2 regions of the Ureibacillus sp. FSL K6-0165 genome follow, and region 1 is predicted to be linked to the other one. Evidence: riboswitches for the same ligand, from Rfam matches in the RefSeq annotation. Region 1 holds a riboswitch; the other holds the start of a gene.

Region 1 (7,951 bases):
AAAAGATGTGAAATTGCCTTCTGATGAAGGAACAGAAGCGAATGTGAGTCCAGTCTTTAATCAAGATGGAGAAATGTATTATTTTACTGATTTTACAAGTCCGAAAGAAGGCGTTGATTCGATGCTCGGTTATTCATTGACTCACGCGCGAACAGGTGAAGCGGTGTATTATACAGGGAATTTAGAAGAATCATACATGGATTCTCAAGGGGCATTAGCTATTATAGAGAAGAAGTTTATTGAAAAAGAGTGGCAAGGAGTAATGCCTATTCTTTATAACTTCTACGGTGAAGCGAGTTGGCTAGCTCCTGTGCTTGATTCAAACGGCTTCTTACAAAATTACTTTATTGTATCTGCAGCGAATCCGGAAATATCCGTTTATGGGTCAACACCAAGTGAAGCACTAAGACAATACAAAACTGCTTTAACAAGAGGAGCAAGTACGGTGGAAGGATCAAGTGATGCAGAACAAAAAACGATTAAAGGGAATGTTCTCCGCGTCTATAAAGAGCGGGTAGGGGATTACACAATTGTGTCCTTCTTACTGCATAATGGCCAAAACTTTATTGTTAGTTCTCAAAATGAACCGCTTGCCATTTACTTGCAAGAAGGGGATGAAGTGGTCATTCGATATTTTGAAACTGGAGAAATGTTTTTACCGGTGAAAGAGTTGAAAATTGAAGGTGTAGTCAATATTGGCCAATAATAAAAATCCCGAGGCATATGCTTCGGGATTTTTTATTTTTGTTCAAGTTTTTCGCTTTTAGTTGATTTTTTTGAACGCTCCTTTATAAAATGGAGCATTTGTTGTTTTCTTAATTGTATTTGTTCTTCTTTAAATGGGTTCACTGTTGAAAAGAGCTTTCTTTGTTCTTCGAGCTGAAGGCGTTCTGATTTAAAACGATTTTTTGGTTCATGCTCAAAAATGTAGTCTAAATGAAAAAACTGCAGTAGTGCCACTTCTGGATTCTCTAAATTATATACGAATTTGATATTCCAGACGTTTGTGTAGGAAATATATTGATTTACATATTCCGTTGCATAGCGATATTTTTGCTTCTGGATTCTTCGTTCGATATTACGATGAATATTCCCTAAGCATAAGTTAATTTCTGCTAATGTACGATAGTAACTTTTAACATGTTTGAAATGCTGTTGTTCAAGGGATAAAGTGACTTGTTTATCTTGTTTCATGTTCATCTTTCCTTTGTAATTACCTTAATCCTTTATGGAAAGAATTTTTATAACTTATTAATTATACCGTTAAATTGTTTGGATAGCTCTACTATTCAATAGATTATTTCCAAGTAAAACCTTTAGAAGCTAAAAATTCTTTAATATGAGGACGTCGTTGTTCGATTAAGAAATCTGCCATTTGTTTCGTCCAGTTTGCCAATTTTTGATTCGAGCTTCTAGAAGCATAATATTTTTCCATGATTGCATCGTATTCATCTAACAGTTCATCATATTTTTCAACATTATATTCATTTTCGTGTAACACAGCTTCTACTGGTAATCTCGGTTTCGTTTCATTAACTTTCGTTGGTTTACCAATCGTCATCGCAAAGAGAGGGAAGACGTAATCAGGCAAGTTAAATAATTCGCTGATTTCTTTCGGATTGTTTCGTGCTCCTCCGATATAACAAATTCCATAACCTTCTGCTTCTGCGGCGATGACAAAGTTTTGAGCAAAAATTGATACATCGGCCACTCCAACTAATACATTTTCCGCTGTGTCCACAGTGATATCAACACCATGTTTTTTTCCAGCCGCTTCTAAACGTTTAAAATCTACGCAGAATAGAAAAGCGGCGCCTGCTGTTTGAAATTGAAATTCATTGTTTGATAGTTTCGCAAGCTTTTGCTTCTTTTCTTCATCTGTTACCCAAATTACGCTGTAAGCCTGTACAAAATGAGAAGATGCAGCCATTTGAGCAGTTTGAATTAAGTCAATAACCGTCTCTCTTGGAATTTCTTCTCCTGTATATTTACGAACAGAAGTATGGCTGCGTAATAACTCTTTTACACTCATGTTTTACACCCCTTATGTATTCATCAATAATAGCGTGAATTTCATCCTTTAAGGCTATATTAGTACACTTTCTTCTAGATGACAAAAATTTGAATTATAGAAGCCCCAATCGATTTACAGTACGTTGTTGAAAAAGAGTACTAGAAGATAAGCTCATTCATTAAGGTATTCCCAATTTTAAAGAAAAAGCACCTGTACCGTAAGCCGACGTGTTTTGTGGGGCACTTAATGATAGTAAGAAATAGATCGATTATTCATTCCTTTATTTTACCAGTTAATATATGGTTAAAACTTTACAGTAATTGAACAATTATTGAACTTGTATCAATACATAAAATGTATTCATTATTGAAAAATGAATATCCTATATTGAAATAACGTTCCTAAAGAAGCGAGGTGGTATACATGAAAAGACGTATTTTCATCGTACTTCTCGTGTTATTTTTGGTAGCTTTCCATTTCAAACCAATTGTTGCAGAAGAAGAAATTGTTCAAGCGGATTTAGTAATTGAAAATGTTGAAGTATTTACTGTCGACAAAGTAAACGAGAAAGCAGAAGCCATTGCGGTGAAAAATGGAAAGTTTGTTTATGTAGGAGATCGGGAGGGCGTACAAGCCTATAAAGGTCCAAAAACGAAAGTAATGCATTTAGATAATCAGCTGTTATTGCCAGGATTTGTTGACGGTCATAATTATGCATATTTAAAAGCCGAGAAACTGTATTTATTGGACTTAACCCCTTACTCAAATTTTGAACAATATAAAAGAGCGATTTTAACGTATCGTTCACAAAATCCACAATTAAGGCAGCTTCGTGCTGTTGGATGGAATCAAAATGTGACGGAAGAAGCGAGTCAAAAGAGTGGACAAACTCCGAGAGAATTAATTGATCAACTTGTTTCAGATATCCCGTTTGTAGCTTTTTCAAATCATCGAGACGAGCTTTGGGTTAACTCAAAAGCAATCGAAATTTCAGGATTGGATGTAGAAACAGAAAAACAGGAACAAGGACAAATTGACCTTTTAGAAAAAGGCGAGTTGGGAGTAGTTCAAGGACAGTTCATTAAAGTAGTTATCCAATCTTTGCCTCAACCGGATTTTACAGTAGAACAATATAAGATAGCATTGTTGGAATTTCAAAAAGAAGCGGCAACATATGGAATTACGGCAGTATTTATTCCGTTCCGATACCATTCGGAAAATTTATTAAAAGCTATTGATGAACTTGATCAACAAGGTAAGCTGACGCTTTCCTATGAGTTAGGGTTATACGTAGATCCTTTTAAAGGATTAGAACAAATTGATTCGTTAAAGGAATGGAGAGATAAGTATCAGGGAGAGAATTATAGTTACCAAACGGTGAAATTGTATGGTGCAGAAGTTTTATCAAAAGATGGTTCATGGAATAGGGACAAGTTTTATCAACTGTTGGAATTGTTAGATCGGGAAGGTTTTCGAATACATGTGCAAGCAGATGGGGAATTAGATGAAATTGTAAAGGTGTTTGAATATGTTCGAGAGCATAATGGAAAACAGAATTTCAAGCATACTATTTCCAATATCCCTTTTATGACGAGGGAAAATTTAACCCAATTTCGAAAGTTTGGTCTGATTCCATCTGTTCAGCCATCTCTCTTTTATCACACAATGGGAGTTAAAGAAAAGGTGGAAGAATTAAAAGATTTGCATCGAATGAAAAGCTATTTTGAGCGGGGATTACCAGTTGCATCTTCGAGTAATTATCCTTTTGGCGAGTTGAATCCACTATACGGAATTGAAACGGGAATGACTAGACTTCATGCAAAAGAAGAAAAAAATCTTAAACCATTATGGCCAAAAGAAAGTGCTACGTTGAAACAAATGCTTCGTAGTTACACCATCTATGCGGCAAGACAAATAGGAAAAGAAGAATGGATTGGGAAGATTCGTGTGGGGAAACAAGCAGACTTTATCATATTAGATAAAAATATCTTTAAAATACCTCCTAGTGAGATAAGTGAAGCGAAAGTCGTGTTAACTTATTTTAAGGGAAAAGAAATATATCGTGATAATTCTCATATCGATGAATGAAATAAAAAGAACCTCCCGTAGTTGTTAGGTGTATTACCTTTACGGGAGATTTTTTTTATGCGGTTTCATCTTTCTCTCTTTTAAAAGCTGCGTTGATGGTTGGTTCTGTCCCGAGTTTAATGCGTTTAATGTTTTCTAAATGTAAAATCGTTGCAACCAATAACAGCAATATTACGATGATAAATGGCCAAATAGTTGGTTCAAACAGCAAAGAGTTTATAGCAAAAACGATATACAAAAAGAATACACCGATAATTAAATAGTTGGATAATAAGGAAACTATGACAAGAGCTATCATAGAAAGTAGACCAAATTTCCAATTGATTGCAAGGAAAATTCCGATGAGGGAAGCAGTTCCTTTACCGCCTCTGAAATGCATATGAATGGGAAAATTATGACCTAGAATTACTGCGGCACCTGTCAAATAGAGCAATATTGAGATTTGTTCAGTTTCAAATAGTGTATAGTGATCTAAAAAATATCTTGTTAAGATAATCGCAAAAACTCCTTTTCCGATATCAATGAATCCAACAAGTATGCCGTATTTCCAGCCCAGCGTAAGAGTAGCGTTGGAAGCTCCTGCATTGCCGAGTCCAGCTTCTTTTAAATTCACACCGGAAAGTAATTGTGCTGCATTTGACCCATGAATACATCCAATAAAATAGCCGACAATAAGAAATGTAATCACTGCAGTTATCATTCTATTGGACTCCTTTATAGAAAAGTGCATTTTAATATATTATACTCAATAAAATAAAAAATAGTTTCAAATTTTTTAAAAAATTAGTTGACAGAGTGGCATACTATGTTTTATAGTTAATCCAACGATGGAAATCAAATCAATACTCTTATCAAGAGAGGCGGAGGGACTAGGCCCTATGATGCCCGGCAACCGGCAAGAAAATTGCAAAGGTGCTAAATCCTACAGATCATATTGATCTGAAAGATAAGAGGAGGAAATGTACGTGCATACAACACCCTCTTCTTATATAAGAAGAGGGTTTTTGTTTTACTTCAATGCCTCCTCAAGAAATCCATCAATTATTTATTTAGGAGGAGAAAACGATGTCCGAATTCAAGCCAGAAACGTTATTACTTCACGGTGGCCAACAACCTGACCCTACTACAGGTGCTATTGCTGTTCCTATTTATCGCACAACAGCATATGCATTCAAAGACACAGAACATGCGCGCAAATTATTCGCTCTTGAAGAAGTTGGTAATATTTATTCTCGCATTATGAATCCAACTGTAGATGTATTTGAAAAGCGTGTTGCTTTACTAGAAGGTGGTACTGCAGCTGTTGCTTTATCTTCCGGTCAGGCGGCGATTGCATTCTCCATTTTAAACATCGCTAATGCAGGAGATGAAATTGTTTCAGCTGGTTCCTTATATGGTGGAACATACAACTTATTTGCAAACACATTGCCGCGCTGGGGAATTACTACAAAATTTGTAGATGAAAGAGATCCAGAAAACTTCCGCAAAGCGATTACGGACAAAACAAAAGCGATTTATGCTGAAACGGTAGGAAACCCTAGTTTAAATATTTTAGATATTGAAGCGGTGGCAAAAATTGCTCACGAAAATGGCATACCATTAATTATCGACAATACGTTCCCATCTCCATATGGATGCAACCCAATTGAATTTGGAGCAGACGTCGTAATACACTCTGCGACAAAATGGATTGGGGGACACGGTACAACAATCGGAGGAATTGTTGTAGATGGGGGTAAATTTGACTGGACACAAGGTCGATTCCCAGGATTCACTGAGCCCGATCACACATATCACGGAATTCGTTATGGTATTGATACAGCCGAAGCTGCTTTTGCAACAAAATTACGTGTACAATTATTACGTGACTTTGGTCCAACTTTAGGGCCAGATGCAGCGTTTAGCTTCTTACAAGGTTTAGAAACCCTTCATCTTCGTTATGTAAGACATGGTGAAAACGCAGAAAGAATTGTGGAATTCTTGAAAAACCACCCATACGTAGAATATGTGAATTATCCAGGGGATGAAAACTTCCCATCTCACCACCTTGCGAAGAAATATTTAAAAAACGGTTACGGATCAATGGTAACATTCGGAATTAAAGGTGGTCGTGAAGCAGGTCGAGTGGTAATTGACAACGTGAAATTATTCTCTCACGTAGCGAATGTTGGAGATGCAAGATCGCTCATTATTCATCCTGCATCAACAACTCACCAACAATTATCTGCTGAGGAATTAAAAATTGCTGGAGTAGGGGAAGAACTCATTCGCTTATCCATCGGCTTAGAAAATGTAGATGACATTATTGCAGATTTAGATCAAGCTTTAGCAAAAGCTGAGGCAGAATTTAGTGTAAATAAGGCTTAATCATTCGTTCAAGCCCTCTAAGAACCGCTATTGAATCGCTAATAATAGCTGCTCATTTGCCGCTGTTAAAAAATAAAGCATTAAATGCTCCCCATAATAGTCGTTAAGAGAAGAGGTTGCTCATGTGCAACATTAAAATCCTCTATGGTCCAAAAGATAAAATGCTCATTTGCAGTGAAAATTTAATAGGAAAGTGCTGCTCATTCGCAGCTGATCCAATTATCCAAAGTTTCTTAAAATGATTGATTGAGTAAGGCTGCTCATTTGCAGTAGATAATTCAAATTTTCCTCAAAGGCGCTTAATCGAAAGGCTACTCATTTGTAGCAAAAATAATTTAATACGATGTGAGTTGTATTCCCATTCGAATACAATTCACATTAATAAATAGGCTGATCTGTCATTTTGGTAGAACCAATCGTTCTCAATTCTAGACACCCCATTTTCGATATATAAAATTAATTCCTAGTAAAATAATTAGGTTACTTGAATTTTATCGTTTAATCATTTATAGTGTATATAAGAGTTGATTGAATGCTATTGTATTTGGTATTTTCAATAATCCCCCCTAAATGTTTAAGGAAAGCCTTTAATGGCTTTCCCCTTTAAAAGGAGTTGAATCCTATGAAAAAGATTTATAGTGCCCAAAATTTTGCGGCTTATATCATATACGAATTAAATGACATGAATACTTTTGTAAATGCAAAATCATTGCAACATTTGCTTGAAATAGTAAAAAAACAGTGGGAAAGTGTTTTTGGATACAGCCCGTATAAAGAGCAAACCTATACGCTTTTAACACACGGGTATATAGTAAAAGAAGTATACGATGCATATAAAGAATTGGGTGAACAACCAATTTTAGAACCTGCAAAAGAATGGTTTTTAACATATGGGGATTTCCAATTGATAAGAAGACCTTTTGCTGTTCCTGCCTTTTCAGCGGAAGAAGAACGATTGATGAGAAAGATTTTACGTAACTATCAAACTGCATTATTAGTGCATGCATCATGATAAGATGAATGACTGGTCAGTACAATAATATAGTACTGGCTTTTTTATTTTAACGAAAAATGAATCAGTTATGCATTTATCTGCCCTTCTGAAGAAAACAATTGTCCTTCTTGGGTAGAATTCCCTTGAGTTCCTTTGAAATATACGTTAAAATTTCTGTATGTTTCAAAAAATATTGAATTTTTTATTATTTTCATCCGCTGAAGAAAGTGTTTGTGTAGTACGAATTCGCTGCACTCACTATTCAACAATGTAATTTCATGGAAAGAAAGATGGAGGCGAAAAGGAAATGGCAACAATCAAGGCGGCCATCTTAGGATTTGGCACAGTAGGTCAAGGCATTTATCATATATTGAATGAAAAGCGAGAAGATTTACGTAATAAATTAGGTGTCGAACTAGAAGTGGCAAAAATTTTAGTGCGTGACACTACAAAGGAGCGAGTTCCAGGAACGCGACATCTATTGACGG
Region 2 (7,951 bases), 630 kb from region 1:
ATGAGTATAATTAATAATAAGCACACTAAAAAGTATTGCATTACTACATTCCATATTCCGTAATGTAGTGGGGATGACAGAACATTACATGCTATGAAGAGATTGTGATTCTAAAGTTGGATTATGAAAAACTAGTTGAATATAGTGAAACAGTCCTTTGTAGTATAGTGGAAAGGGCTGTTTTTTATTGTTTAATAAATTGAATAAATTATCAAAATTCCTTTTGAAATAAATTCAACAGTCAAAAGCATATTTGTTGTTTACTATATTGAAATTTACTAAAGCCGACACAGAAAGAGTTATAAAAAAAGTTTATACTAAAAGTACGGTAAAATGATCTTATAGGAGTTGTAACGAATGAAAACGGTAACGGTTATCGGTGGAGGAATTACAGGACTTTGCACGATGTATTATTTACAAAAACAATTAAAGGAAAACGAAATTCCTGCCCGTTTAGTACTTGTGGAAAAAAATCCGTACCTTGGCGGAAAAATGCACACAGCGCGTGAAAAAGGATTCATCATGGAAACGGGAGCAGATTCCATTGTAGCACGATATCCAAGCGTAATTGAACTTGTAAAGGAACTAGATTTTGAATCGGAAGTCGTATATAACGAAACAGGAATTTCTTATATTCACACCAATAATGAATTACATGCGATTCCAAAGGACTCTGTATTTGGCATTCCTATGACTCTCGAATCCCTAAAGGCGAGCACATTAATTTCAGAAGAAGGGAAACAACGAGTGTTAAAAGATGAGGAAATACCGAATACGAAATTTACGAAGGAAAGTTCCATCGGAGATTTCTTAGAATACTTTTTAGGAAAAGAAATCGTGGAGAAACAAATAGCTCCTGTATTAGCTGGTGTTTATTCAGGGGACATTTATAAATTGTCCATTGCCTCTACGCTTCCATACTTAGTTGATTACAAAAATGAATATGGAAGTATAATGAAAGGTTTGCAAGCAAATCGGGAAAAGTTTGAACGGGAAGCGAATAAAAAATTCCTTTCTTTTAAAAATGGACTATCTCAACTAATTGATCGAATGGAAGAACTGCTTGTGGATGTAGAAATATATAAAGATACTGAAACAGTTCTTGTTGAGAAGAAAGAACAACGTTATGAAATTTCCTTCGCTAACGGAGAAAAATTGGAATCGGATGTTGTTGTGTTAGCATTGCCCAACCAAGTCGTGAAGCAAGTTTTAAATAATGATGAATTAAATCCTTATTTCAACAAATTTAAAAATGCATCAGCCATTACGATGTATGTAGGCTTCGATCTACCAGATTCTATTTTGCCTAAGGATGGCACTGGATTTATCGTTTCCTATAACAGCGACTTATTATGTAATGCCTCTACTTGGACAAGCCGTAAATGGAAGCATACTTCAACAGAAGGAAATCTACTTGTTCGACTGTTTTATAAAGAAAGTAATCCTCGCTACCAAGAATTAGTGAAAATGAGTGATGAAGAGTTAACAAAGGTTGCTTTGAACGATATTCAACTCAGTTTGAATATAGAAGCACAACCTACCATTGTGAATATTACAAAATGGATCGATGCCATGCCAACTTATGATTTAGCTCATCATGAAGCTTTGCAAGAAATAATTACAAAATTAGATAACCTCTATCCGAATCTTTACATTGCTGGTTGCTCTTATTTCGGCGTAGGAATTGGTGCATGCATTGATAACGGGAAAGAAACAGCAAAACAAATTATAAACAACTTTTTAAATAATTCCGACTGATTAACTTGACAAAATGAAGTATTGATTTTATGATGTAAGTTATTATATTGATATTTTAAAATCGAATATGACTTATCAAGAGAAGTGGAGGGAACTGGCCCGGTGAAGCTTCAGCAACCACTAAAAATTTTTAGTAAGGTGCTAAATCCAGCGGCAATTGCCGAAAGATAAGGTGACTTCTAAAGGAAATGACAAGCCTTCTTTCGCAAGAAGGCTTTTTCTATTAGATGAATTGACAGAAAATTTATGAAGTAAAGAAAAGTGAGGGAATTTCGGATGGGGCTACTAGATGCGTTAAAACATAAAGTGTTAGTTGCAGATGGTGCTATGGGAACGCTGTTATATTCATATGGACTTGAAAATTGTCACGAAGAAATGAATATTGAAAAACCGGAAATCATTAAAAAAATTCATAAGGAATACATACAAGCTGGCGCAGATGTTATTCAAACGAATACATATGGCGCTAATCGAATCAAGCTCACTCGTTATGGTTTGGAGTCAAAAGTAGTGGAAATTAACGAAGGTGCGATAGGTGTTGCCAAACAAGCAGCCAAGAACAGTGAAGTGTTTATTTTAGGTTCGATTGGTGGTATCCGTGGTGTTCGCAAAGTAGATTATACATTAGATGAAATTCTCGCAGCAGTTCGTGAACAAGCAGAAGTGCTAATTGCGGGGCAGTTAGATGGTTTGTTGTTAGAAACTTATTATGATTTTGAAGAGCTATGCGAGACGTTAAAAATGTTACGAGCCATGACGGATATGCCCATCATTGCTCAAGTTTCAATGCAAGAGCCGGGCGTATTAATGAATGGCATGAAATTGAATGAAGCATTAAAGCAGTTAGAAAAATTAGGTGCAGATATTGTAGGGGTGAACTGTCGACTTGGTCCATACCACACAATACAGGCTTTTGAACAGGTAGAAATTCCTGAACGAGCGTATTTATCTGTTTATCCGAACGCTTCTTTATTAGATATTGAAGAGGGGCGTGTCGTTTACGAATCAGAAGTAGATTATTTTGCAAGGGCAGCGGTTGAATTATGCAATGAAGGAGTAAGGCTCATTGGAGGATGTTGCGGTACAACACCGAAACATATTGAAGCGATGAAAAAGAAGCTTGCTCATTTTCAGCCGGTTGAAAAGAAAGAGGCAAAACCTCAGAGGGAAATAATCATTCGCGAGGCTGAACCGCATAGTTTTGAACCTCTCCACGAAAAAGCAAAAAGAGCACGTTCTGTCATTGTAGAATTGGATACGCCGAAGCATCTTGAAATTGAACAGTTTGTTGAAGGAGCAAAAGCTCTTTACAATGCAGGGGCAGATCTTATCATGATGGCAGACAATTCACTAGCATCTCCAAGGGTTAGCAACTTGGCAATGGGGGCCATTTTAAAACTGCAATATGGCATACGCACAATGCCACATATTACTTGCCGAGATCGAAACTTAATTGGGCTGCAATCCCATTTAATGGGGCTCAATGCTCTTGGCCTTCATGATGTGTTGGCTGTAACTGGTGATCCAACAAAGGTAGGGGATTTTCCGGGTGCAACAAGTGTTTATGACGTTTCATCGATGGAATTGATATCATTAATTAAACAGTTAAATGAAGGGATTTCTTTTTCTGGCAAAGCACTAAGAAAAAAAGCGAATTTCTCAGTAGCAGCGGCTTTCAATCCTAACGTGAGAGTGTTAGATCGTGCTGTCAGCCGTCTAGAGAAAAAAATTGAACATGGTGCGGATTATTTCATTACGCAACCAGTCTATTCGAAGGAAAAAATTGTGGAAATTCATGAGGCGACAAAACATTTAGATACACCAATTTATATAGGAATTATGCCGCTTACTAGCTTTAAAAATGCGGAATTTTTGCATCATGAAGTACCGGGAATTAAATTATCTGATGATGTGTTAGAAAGAATGCAACAAGTAAGCGGAAATAAAGAACAAGAAACAAAAGTAGGACTAGAAATTGCAAAAGAATTGTTAGATACAGCAACGAAATACTTCAACGGCATTTATTTAATTACGCCGTTTATGCGATATGAAATCACTTTACAACTATTGCAATATATTCAACAACTTGACGAGCAAAATAAAGGAGTTAAAGCAAATGGTTAACCATCCAATAGAGGAACAATTGCAAAAAAGAATATTGATTATCGATGGTGCAATGGGAACAATGCTCCAGCAGGAAAATTTAACACCGGAAGATTTTGGTGGGGAAGAATTTGATGGATGTAATGAACACCTTGTATTAACTAGACCTGATGTCATTTCTAAAATCCATCGAGCGTACTTAGAAGCTGGAGCAGATATTATTTCTACAAATACATTTGGAGGAACCCCACTCGTATTAAATGAATATGGATTAGGTTATAAAGCAGAAGAAATTAATAAGAGGGCTGTAGAACTTGCAAAAGCAGAAGCTGAAAAATATTCAACAAGCGACTGGCCTCGCTTCGTTGCAGGATCCATAGGTCCAACGACGAAAACATTGTCTGTAACGGGCGGTATTACATTTGATGAGCTATCTGAAAACTTCTATATCCAAGCGAAAGCACTAATTGAAGGCGGCGCAGATTTATTGTTACTTGAGACAAGCCAAGATATGTTAAACGTGAAAGCGGCAACCCTTGGTTTGAAGCGGGCATTTAAAGAAACTGGAAAAGAGCTTCCGATTATGGTTTCTGCGACGATTGAGCCAATGGGAACAACACTTGCTGGGCAATCTATAGAAGCTTTCTATATTTCTATTGAACACATCAAGCCAATTTCAATTGGGCTTAACTGTGCGACAGGGCCAGAATTTATGACGGATCATATTCGCTCGCTTTCCGAATTATCTACAAGCTATATAAGCTGTTATCCGAACGCTGGATTACCAGATGAAGAGGGACATTATCATGAAACGCCCGAATCTTTATCGAAGAAATTGCAAGGATTTGCTGAAAAAGGTTGGTTAAACATTGTCGGTGGATGCTGCGGTACAACTCCTGCCCACATAAAGGCAATCCGTGAAGCAGTAGAAGGCTATAAACCTCGAAAGAAGAAGGAAAAATCCCTTGGACATGCAGTATCAGGTATTGAACCGCTGCTTTATGATGATTCAATGCGTCCGTTATTTATTGGTGAAAGAACAAACGTTATTGGATCTCGTAAATTTAAGCAGTTAATTATTGATGGAAAATACGAGGAAGCGGCTGAAATTGCTCGAGCCCAAGTGAAAAACGGGGCGCATGTGATTGATATCTGTTTAGCGAACCCTGACCGAGATGAGCTAGAAGATATGCGCCGATTTATGCAAGAAGTGGTAAAGAAAGTGAAAGTACCTTTAGTCATAGACTCAACTGACGAGCGAGTGATAGAGGAAGCATTGAAATATTCTCAAGGAAAAGCAATCATCAACTCCATCAACTTAGAAGATGGAGAAGAACGTTTTGATAAAGTGCTGCCAATCGTGAAGAGATATGGTGCCTCAGTTGTTGTAGGCACAATTGATGAAGAGGGAATGGCCGTCACTCGCGAGAGAAAATTGGCGATAGCAGAGCGCTCTTATAAAATTTTAACGGAAAAATGGGGCATTGCGCCGGAAGATATTATTTTTGACCCATTAGTTTTCCCCGTAGGTACTGGGGATGAGCAATACATTGGCGCTGCAGAAGAAACAATCGAAGGAATTCGACTCATAAAGGAAAAATATCCGAGAGCTTTAACGGTTCTTGGGATTAGCAACGTTTCCTTTGGTCTCCCACCGGTTGGCAGGGAAGTATTAAACGCAGTATTTTTATATCACTGCACGCAAGCTGGCTTAGATTATGCCATTGTTAATACAGAAAAATTGGAGCGTTATGCCTCTCTACCGGAAGAAGAAATACAATTAGCTAATGATTTAATCTTCAATACAAACGATGAAACATTGGCGAAGTTTACGGCATTTTATCGTGATAAAAAGAAAGAGGAAAAAACTGTTGAACTACCTGCTACGGTGGAAGAACGTCTTGCTTATTACATCGTGGAAGGTACAAAAGAGGGTTTAATTGAAGATTTAGAAGAAGCAAGAAAAATCTTTGATACACCATTAGATATCATAAATGGACCGTTGATGGACGGAATGGCTGAAGTAGGCCGATTATTTAATGATAACCAATTAATCGTGGCGGAAGTATTACAAAGCGCTGGCGTCATGAAAGCTGCGGTTGCACACCTTGAACAATATATGGAGAAAGTGGAAGACAGTTCTGGAAAAGGAAAAGTGATTTTGGCAACGGTAAAAGGTGACGTCCATGATATTGGAAAAAATTTAGTGGATATTATATTAAGCAATAATGGGTATCAAGTGATTGATTTGGGTATTAAAGTGGCGCCTGCCGAATTAATTGAAGCCATTCGTAAAGCAAAGCCAGATATAGTTGGCTTGTCAGGATTGTTGGTGAAGTCTGCACAACAAATGGTATTAACCGCTCAAGACTTTAAAGCAGCAGGAATCAATATCCCGATTCTCGTAGGTGGTGCAGCTTTAACGAAACGTTTTACTGAAACAAAAATTGCTGCAGAATATGATGGACCAGTTATTTATGCTAAGGATGCAATGCAAGGATTAGAGCATGCCAATCGTTTAATGGATCCGAATGAACGTGAAGTATTATTAAAAGAAATTAGGGAGTCCCGTGAAAGACGATTAGAAGCAGATGCAAAACGGGCAAATCAATCAGTAAAAGAAGTCTCAAAAAGGAAAGCTCGCACTGTAGAGGATGCACCGGTTTTCGTTCCAAGAGATTTGAAAGTACACATTAAGAAAAATTACTCTGTTCAACATTTACTGCCTTATATCAATATGCGTACATTGCTAGGCCACCATTTAGGTTTGAAAGGCAATGTGGAAAAACTGTTGGCAGAGAAAGACGAGCGGGCGATAGAATTATATGATTTAGTACTAGATATTTTAAATTCTGGAGTTTTAAAACCTTCAGGGATGTATCAATTCTTCCCTGCTCAAAGTGACGGTGACGATGTAGTTATTTATAGTCCGATAGATAGTAAAACTGAAATTGAGCGATTCCATTTCCCACGCCAACAAGTGGAACCTTATCTTTGTTTAGCTGATTTCTTAAAATCTGTAGATAGTGGTGAAATGGATTATGTAGCGTTAATGGTAGTGACTGCAGGACATGGAGCGAAAGAGAAAGCAGATCAACTAAAAGAAGAAGGCAAATTTTTAGAAAGCCATGCCCTCCTTTCAACTGCATTAGAACTTGCAGAAGGATTTGCTGAACGCCTTCACCAAGAAATTCGTGATGGTTGGGGATTCCCAGATCCAACTGACTTTACAATGAAGGAACGTTTCGCTGCAAAATATCAAGGGCAGCGTTTCTCCTTTGGTTACCCAGCTTGTCCGAATTTAGAAGACCAGGAAAAGCTCTTTAAATTATTGAAACCTGAAGAAATTGGTGTGCACTTAACAGAAGGATATATGATGGAACCCGAGGCAAGTGTATCAGCAATCGTCTTTGCACACCCAAACGCGAGATATTTTAATGTTTAAAAAAGCATCCCCGTAGTTAGGGGATGTTTTTTTGGGGTCAAATACCTCTACAAAATTTTGTTGAGTGAACGCCAGTTTTTGTGACAATATGGGTTTATGAATAGTTGCGCTTAACGTGATGAAAAATGTTTGGGAGAAAACACACTGTAGCAAGGGGGAGATTCATAATGATTCGGCCAATGATAATGGAAGATTTAGCGAGTGTATTAGAAATCTATAACGATGCCATTTTGAATATAACATTTGTATACCGATTAGAGCCAGAATCTTTAGAAGAAAAAAAGAAATGGTTTTTAGATAATGAAAAGGAAAATAATCCGATGCTTGTCTATGAAGAGGACGGGAATGTTATAGGTTTTGCTACATATAAAAAATTTCGTCCCAGTGATGGGTACAAATATACGATGGAGCACTCTGTTTATGTATCATCTAAACATCAAGGGAAAGGAATTGGTAAAAAACTTTTACAAACATTAATTGAGGAAGCGAAAAATCGGGAAGTAAGAACGTTAATTGCTGTCATTGACTCAGAAAATATAGGAAGCATTAAATTTCATGAACAGTTTGGTTTTTGCTTTGCAGGTAAATTAAAAAATGTGGGCTATAAATTTGGTAAATGGTTAGACACTGTCTATTATCAATTAG

The links. A riboswitch is a leader RNA that binds a small molecule or an ion and turns the genes downstream of it on or off. The one in region 1 is predicted to bind S-adenosylmethionine.
Region 2: it holds a riboswitch for S-adenosylmethionine, as region 1 does, so the genes downstream of both, NST00_RS04850 (bifunctional homocysteine S-methyltransferase/methylenetetrahydrofolate reductase) here and NST00_RS01675 (O-acetylhomoserine aminocarboxypropyltransferase/cysteine synthase family protein) in region 1, are expected to answer to the same signal.

Annotation. Positions count from the first base shown of each region.
Region 1 covers NZ_JBBOQS010000001.1:345,590-353,540, reverse strand. The annotation lists gene NST00_RS01700 (hypothetical protein) at 1-706, shown strand, start outside; gene NST00_RS01695 (hypothetical protein) at 739-1,194, opposite strand; gene nfsA (oxygen-insensitive NADPH nitroreductase) at 1,298-2,032, opposite strand; gene NST00_RS01685 (amidohydrolase) at 2,438-4,102, shown strand; gene NST00_RS01680 (glycerol-3-phosphate acyltransferase) at 4,158-4,802, opposite strand; SAM riboswitch class I at 4,948-5,055, shown strand; gene NST00_RS01675 (O-acetylhomoserine aminocarboxypropyltransferase/cysteine synthase family protein) at 5,168-6,469, shown strand; gene NST00_RS01670 (hypothetical protein) at 7,092-7,481, shown strand; gene NST00_RS01665 (homoserine dehydrogenase) at 7,771-7,951, shown strand, end outside.
Region 2 covers NZ_JBBOQS010000001.1:970,604-978,554, forward strand. The annotation lists gene NST00_RS04840 (tetratricopeptide repeat protein) at 1-14, shown strand, start outside; gene hemG (protoporphyrinogen oxidase) at 358-1,758, shown strand; SAM riboswitch class I at 1,828-1,932, shown strand; gene NST00_RS04850 (bifunctional homocysteine S-methyltransferase/methylenetetrahydrofolate reductase) at 2,035-3,882, shown strand; gene metH (methionine synthase) at 3,875-7,306, shown strand; gene NST00_RS04860 (GNAT family N-acetyltransferase) at 7,474-7,951, shown strand, end outside.